2 regions of the Streptomyces sp. NBC_00078 genome follow, and region 2 is predicted to be linked to the other one. Evidence: riboswitches for the same ligand, from Rfam matches in the RefSeq annotation. Region 2 holds a riboswitch; the other holds the start of a gene.
The links. A riboswitch is a leader RNA that binds a small molecule or an ion and turns the genes downstream of it on or off. The one in region 2 is predicted to bind ZMP and ZTP.
Positions count from the first base shown of each region.

Region 1: another riboswitch for ZMP and ZTP. It lies ahead of OOK07_RS26990 (glycine hydroxymethyltransferase); the one in region 2 lies ahead of OOK07_RS01725 (bifunctional 5,10-methylenetetrahydrofolate dehydrogenase/5,10-methenyltetrahydrofolate cyclohydrolase).

Region 1 is NZ_JAPELX010000001.1:5,734,280-5,737,703, reverse strand. Features, by position in the region: gene OOK07_RS26990 (glycine hydroxymethyltransferase) at 1-1,141, opposite strand, end outside; ZMP/ZTP riboswitch at 1,185-1,274, opposite strand; gene rocD (ornithine--oxo-acid transaminase) at 1,377-2,582, shown strand; gene OOK07_RS26980 (hypothetical protein) at 2,727-3,424, shown strand, end outside.
Region 2 is NZ_JAPELX010000001.1:369,272-372,695, reverse strand. Features, by position in the region: gene OOK07_RS01730 (CU044_5270 family protein) at 1-924, shown strand, start outside; gene OOK07_RS01725 (bifunctional 5,10-methylenetetrahydrofolate dehydrogenase/5,10-methenyltetrahydrofolate cyclohydrolase) at 925-1,773, opposite strand; ZMP/ZTP riboswitch at 1,797-1,879, opposite strand; gene OOK07_RS01720 (hypothetical protein) at 1,885-2,337, opposite strand; gene OOK07_RS01715 (nuclear transport factor 2 family protein) at 2,564-2,929, opposite strand; gene OOK07_RS01710 (hypothetical protein) at 3,102-3,398, shown strand.

The DNA.
Region 1 (3,424 bases), 5.4 Mb from region 2:
CCGCCTCGGCCTGGCGGCCGGTGAGGCCGTAGGAGGTGGCGACGTCGATCAGGTTGAGGTGGTTGTCGGTGCCGCCGGTCACCAGGGTCGCGCCCCGGCGCATGAGGCCGTCCGCGAGCGCCCGCGAGTTGTCGACGATGCGCTGGGCGTAGTCCTGGAAGGAGGGCTGCCGGGCCTCGGCGAGAGCGACGGCCTTGGCCGCCATGACGTGCGGGAGCGGGCCACCGAGGACCATCGGGCAGCCGCGGTCGACCTGGTCCTTGAGGGAGTCGTCGCACAGGACCATGCCACCGCGCGGGCCGCGCAGCGACTTGTGGGTGGTGGTGGTGACGATCTGGGCGTGCGGGACCGGATCGAAGTCACCGGTGAGGACCTTGCCTGCGACGAGACCGGCGAAGTGCGCCATGTCCACCATGAGCGTGGCACCGACCTCGTCGGCGATCTCGCGCATGATGCGGAAGTTCACCAGGCGGGGGTAGGCGGAGTAGCCGGCGACGATGATCAGCGGCTTGAACTCGCGGGCGGAGACGCGCAGGGCCTCGTAGTCGATCAGGCCGGTGCCGGGGTCGGTGCCGTAGGAGCGCTGGTCGAACATCTTGCCGGAGATGTTCGGGCGGAAGCCGTGCGTCAGGTGGCCACCCGCGTCCAGGGACATGCCGAGCATGCGCTGGTTGCCGAAGGCCTGGCGGAGTTCGGCCCAGTCGGCTTCGGAGAGGTCGTTGACCTGGCGGACACCGGCCTTCTCCAGGGCGGGGGTCTCCACGCGCTGGGCGAGGACCGACCAGAAGGCGACCAGGTTGGCGTCGATACCGGAGTGCGGCTGGACGTAGGCGTGGCGGGCGCCGAAGAGCTCCTTGGCATGCTCGGCGGCGAGCGACTCGACGGTGTCGACGTTGCGGCAGCCGGCGTAGAAGCGGCGGCCGATGGTGCCCTCGGCGTACTTGTCGCTGAACCAGTTGCCCATCGCGAGAAGGGTGGCCGGGGAGGCGTAGTTCTCCGAGGCGATCAGCTTCAGCATCTCGCGCTGGTCGTGGACCTCCTGGCCGATGGCGTCGGCGACCCGCGGCTCCACGGCACGGATCACGTCAAGGGCGGCACGGAAGGCGGTGGACTCGGTGGACAGGGGCTGCTGCTCTGGCATGTCGTCGGCCTCCGGGTGGCGTGGCTTGAAGCATTCACGGTTCACGGTTGGCCCAGGCGCACGGCACTCGCTCACTCGCAGGCCGCTCCCCGATGGTCGATCCCATCCCAGCGCGCCAGTCACGGCCCGCCGGTCAGACTACCGGGCGCGCCGGAAGGCGGAGGTCCCGCGTCCACCATGCGAGCGACGATAGGAAGGGGGACACCCTCAGCTTCTGGCACCCCCTGGAGATCCCGTGACCACTACGGAGAGCCTCATCGCCGCCGCCGACGCGCACAGCGCGCCCACCTACCACCCGCTGCCCGTGGTCGTCGCGTCCGCGGACGGGGCGTGGATGACGGATGTCGAGGGGAGGCGGTATCTGGACCTGCTGGCCGGTTACTCGGCGCTCAACTTCGGCCATCGCAACAGGCGGCTCGTGGAGGCGGCGAAGGCGCAGCTGGAACGGGTGACGCTGACGTCGCGGGCGTTCCACCACGACCGGTTCGCGGCATTCTGCTCCGAGCTCGCCGAACTGTGCGGGATGGAGATGGTGCTGCCGATGAACACGGGCGCGGAAGCGGTGGAGACCGCGGTGAAGACAGCCCGGAAGTGGGGGTACCGGGTCAAGGGCGTGCCCGCGGAGATGGCGAAGATCGTGGTCGCGGGCAACAACTTCCACGGCCGTACGACAACGGTCATCAGCTTCTCCACCGACGCCGAGGCCCGGGCGGACTTCGGGCCGTACACGCCGGGCTTCGAGATCGTGCCGTACGGCGATCTGACGGCGATGCGGGCGGCGATGACGGAGAACACGGTCGCCGTGCTGCTCGAGCCGATCCAGGGCGAGGCGGGTGTGCTGGTGCCGCCGGCCGGCTATCTGCCGGCGGTGCGGGAGCTGACGCGGGAGCGGAACGTGCTGTTCGTGGCGGACGAGATCCAGTCGGGGCTCGGGCGGACGGGCGCGACCTTCGCGTGCGAGCAGGAGGGGGTCGTCCCCGATGTGTATGTGCTCGGGAAGGCGCTGGGCGGCGGGATCGTGCCGGTGTCCGCGGTGGTGTCGAGCGCCGAGGTGCTCGGGGTGTTCCGGCCCGGGGAGCACGGATCGACGTTCGGTGGGAATCCGCTGGCCTGCGCGGTGGCGCTGGAGGTGATCGCGATGCTGCGGACTGGCGAGTTCCAGGCGCGGTCGGCCGAGCTGGGCGGCCATCTGCACCGGGAGCTGGGGGCGTTGACCGGCACCGGGCGGGTCATGGCGGTGCGGGGCCGGGGGCTGTGGGCGGGCGTCGACATCAGTCCGGCGTTGGGGACGGGGCGGGAGGTGTCGGAGAAGCTGATGGAGCGGGGGGTGCTGGTGAAGGACACGCACGGGTCGACGGTGCGGATCGCGCCCCCACTGGTGATCGGGAAGGAGGATCTGGACTGGGGGCTCGGTCAGCTGCGGGGAGTGCTCGGCGTGTGAGATCCCGTATCGGTGCGGTCCGTGTCTCCCGTTGATGCGCCTGTCCTGCGGTGGTCGGGGGCTGGCTGAAGATCGGTGAGAGCGCCCGCCGAAGCACTCCCGGCCGTGGCCCGCCTCCCCTACAGTCACTTTGTGATCTTTGGGATGGTGTGCGCTCTCGGCGCGGCGGTTTGCTTCGGTACAGCGACGGTGTTGCAGGCGGTCGCCGCGCGGGCGGCGAGTGCGGGCGGGGGCGGAGAGGCGGCGCTGCTGCTGCGGGCGCTGCGGCAGTGGCGGTACATGGCCGGGCTCGCGCTGGACGGGCTGGGGTTCGTGCTGCAGATCGCGGCGCTGCGGTCGATCCCGATCTACGCGGTCGCGGCGGCCCTTGCATCAAGCCTCGCAGTCACGGGAGTGGTCGCAGCGCGACTGCTGCAGGTGCGGTTGAGCGGGGTGGAGTGGGGCGCGGTCGGCGTGGTGTGTGCCGGGCTCGCGATGCTGGGGCTGGCGTCCGGGGCGGAGGGGGATCGCGCCGGGTCGACCGCTCTGAAGTGGGCGATGCTCGCGGTTGCCGTGGCCGTGCTGCTGCTCGGGCTGGTCGGCGGGCGGTGGTCCGGGCGGGGGCGGGCGCTGATGCTCGGGTCGGGGGCCGGGTTCGGGTTCGGGGTGGTGGAGGTGTCGGTACGGCTGATCGACTCGCTCGCACCGTCGGAACTGTTCACCAACCCGGCGACGTACGCCCTCCTGCTCGGCGGAGGTGCCGCTTTTCTGCTGCTGACCACCGCCCTGCAGCGCGGATCGGTGACCACGGCGACGGCCGGGCTGGTGATCGGCGAGACGATCGGACCCGCGACGGTGGGCGT
Region 2 (3,424 bases):
GGCCCCCGCTACGGCGACGGCCCCCTCGACCACCACGCCGAGCGCCGGCTCGGCCAGTTGCTGCACGAACAGCTTCCGGGCGGCCGCCGCACCCGGCTCGTGTGGAGTCTCGCGGCCACCGCGGTCGTCGCCGCGACCGTGCTGACGCTGACGCTCGGCGGCCCGAGCACGACCCCCGCGGTCGCCGCACCCCGCGCGCTCGTCGTCCAGAGCGACTCCACCCCCGTACCCCTGGAACAGCTCGCCGCCCGGGCAGAGCGGCAGGCGGCCGCGGACGGGGCGCCCAACCTGCGCAAGGGCACGCACGTGCAGTCCTGGAGTATGGGCATGAGCGACGACAAGCCCCCGGTCACGCTCCCGGAGGAGCGAGTCGTGCGCTGGAAGGCAGACGGCAGCCACACCGAGCTGGTGGTGGCGACCGACCCGCGGCACCCCGGCCGGCCGGTCCTGCGTGACGAGGGCGGCGATCCGCACCTGGTCGAGGACGGCCATGTCATCAGCAGGCAGACCTACCCGCCGAGCTGGAGCGACGCGCCTCCCGAGTCTCCTCCGCCGCGCGAAACGGCACGGCTGCGCGCCTATCTGCGGGAGGCCACGTACACCCACACCGCGCTCGACACCCCCGGACTCCTCGACGCCGTCCAGGTGCTGCTCGACAACTGGACCCTCGGCGCCCGCGAGTCCGCGACCCTCGCGCGCCTCCTCGCCGGCACCGACGGACTCCGTCCGGTCGGACAGGTGACCGACCGGCTCGGGCGGCGCGGCCAGGCGTACGTGTACGACGCTCCCGGCTATCGCCGGATGCTGATCATGAACCCGGCCACCGGAGCCGTGCTCGGCCTGGAGACCGTCCTCACCAAGGCCGAGCCCGAGTACGGTGTCAGGGCCGGCGACGTGGAGGATTACAGCGCCTGGATGCGCTGATCACGCCCCGAGCTGCCGGACGGCGGCATCGACGGTCTGCTCCAGCAGTGTGGCGATCGTCATCGGGCCGACGCCGCCCGGCACGGGAGTGATGAGACCGGCACGCTCCACGGCGGAGCCGAAGTCCACGTCGCCCACGTTGCCCGGGTTGTAGCCGGCATCGATCACGACCGCGCCGGGCTTCACGTCCTCGCCCCGGATCAGCCGCGGCCGGCCCACGGCAGCCACCACGATGTCGGCCTCCCGGACCACGGAGGACAGCTCCCGGGTGCGCGAGTGGCAGTACGTCACCGTCGCGTCCCGGGCGAGCAGCAGCATGCCGACCGGCTTGCCGAGGATGGCGCTGCGGCCCACTACGACGGCCCGCTTGCCGGACGGGTCGACGTCGTACGCGTCGAGCAGCCGCATGATGCCGCCCGGCGTGCACGACACGAAGCCCGGCAGGCCGAAGCTCATCGTCGCGAAGGAGGCGAAGGTGACGCCGTCCACGTCCTTCTCGGGCGCGATCGCCTCGAACGCGGCCCGCTCGTCGATGTGTTCACCCATCGGGTGCTGCAGCAGGATGCCGTGTACGCCGGGGTCGTCGGACAGTGAGCGCAGGGTGCCGACGAGTTCCCCGGTGGTCGTGGCCGCGGGCAGTGCCACGTGGCGGGATTCGATGCCGGCCTTGCGGCAGCGGTTCTGCTTCATGCGGACATAGGTGACGGAGGCGGGGTCCTCGCCGACCAGCACCGCCGCCAGACAGGGCGCCGTGCCGGTGCGTTCGGTGAGGCCGGCCGCCCGCTCGGCGGTGTCCTCGACGATCCGCCGGGCGAGCGAGGTGCCGTCCATGAGCCGGGCCTGAGACATGATCCACTCCTGGGTCGGTGTGACCGGATCGCCCAGGCGCACGGCATCGACTCCGCGTGGCCGCTCCCCGGTGGTACTCCACCTCAGCGCCAGTCACGGCCCGCCACGACCCTAACCGACCTCCTCGCTCTGCTGCGGCGGGGCGGTCGGATCGGCCCCGGCGAGGAAGGCGGTCGTCTCCGCCTCGATGTGAACGGCGCCGATGGCCCCCGCCCAGCGGGCGATCTCGGTCGCGAGCGCCCTGGCCCCCGCCTCGTCGCCGGTGTCACGGGCCGGCACCGCGAGCAGCAGTTGCCGGGACAGCGTGCCGGGGACCGTGCCCGCACCGCCGCCCAGCCCGGTCGCCCGCCGCCGGCGTTCCAGCGCACGGTGAGGGTCACCGAAGTCGTGGTCGACCGGATGACGCAGGGCCTCCCGGGCCGGCAACGGATCAGGTCCCGACTCCCCGGCCTCCAGCGCCGACGCGTAGTGGGCGGGTGCAGCGGCGTGCTCACTGAAGTGGTTGTCGGCGATCAGGCAGATACATGGAGGCCCAGCCGCGCCGCACCTCGTCCGGAGGCTCACCGATGCGGGAAACGCCGCCTTCGAGCAGCACGCGGTGACGGAGGAAGCGGACGAGGCCGCGCTGCTCTCAGCACTGAGCGCAGCAGAGCAACGGACACCGGCAGACCTACCGCGGAAACTGGCAGCGGCCGCCGAGGCCGGGCAGGACGCACCCGCCCCAGCGCCGCACGGGCCGAGAAGGTCCAGGTCAACCGGGTGGTGACCTGGACCCTCGCGGTTCTGCCTCCTACTCGTCCCATGCCTGGATCAGGATCTCTTCGGTGATCTTTCCGTCGCGCAACGTGATCATCGACTCGGCCAGGACGCGTGTACCGTCCGAGTACTCGCAGGACTGGGTGTAGGCGGCATGGTCGCCCTGGATGATGCAGTGATCCACCTTGTGCGTCATGTCACGGCTGTAGATGTCCTCGAACAGCGCGCCGATCTCGCCGCGACCGTGCAGGACCTTGGGCTTGCTGGGTTGGGTGTTGCGGTCGACGATGCGCACTTGCGCGTCGTCCGCGTAGAGCGACAGAAGATCTGCCGCCGTGTGTCCCTCGACGCCCCGGCGCAGGGTGTCGGCGTTGAAGGCAGGGGTTGCCGCGGTGCCCATGATGACCTCCTTCGAGGGCCGCGACCCGACGAGGAGTGGGCCGCGGAGGGCCTCTCATCCGAGACTCCTCCGCCAGGGCAGCCTCGGCAAGCGCAGCAGGAGCGCTGCCCCTGATGGGTGAGCGGCGCACTGTGCCCGTGTCCGCCGGAGGCCCCGTGACGTTGTGAAAAGCATGATCTCAACACGACGTATCGTTGCCGCGGTTGGTCTCGCCGCCGGCATCACCGCCCTTGCGGCGCCCCTTGCCAGCGCGTCCGACTCGACCATCCAGAACCGGGACGGGAGCGAGCTCAACCCGATCAGCACGATCGACTCCCTCGCCGCGACCGGCATCCCGGCGGACCGCAGGGCCGAGGTTCCGCGCCCCTCCCAGCAGCTGCAGCAGCTGAACCGGCTCAACAACCTCGGGCAGCTGGACCGGGTCGCCCACATGGGAGCCGCGGGGACCGGGCTGCCCGAGGCCCTCTAGCAGACCGACGCCGCATCGCACGCACC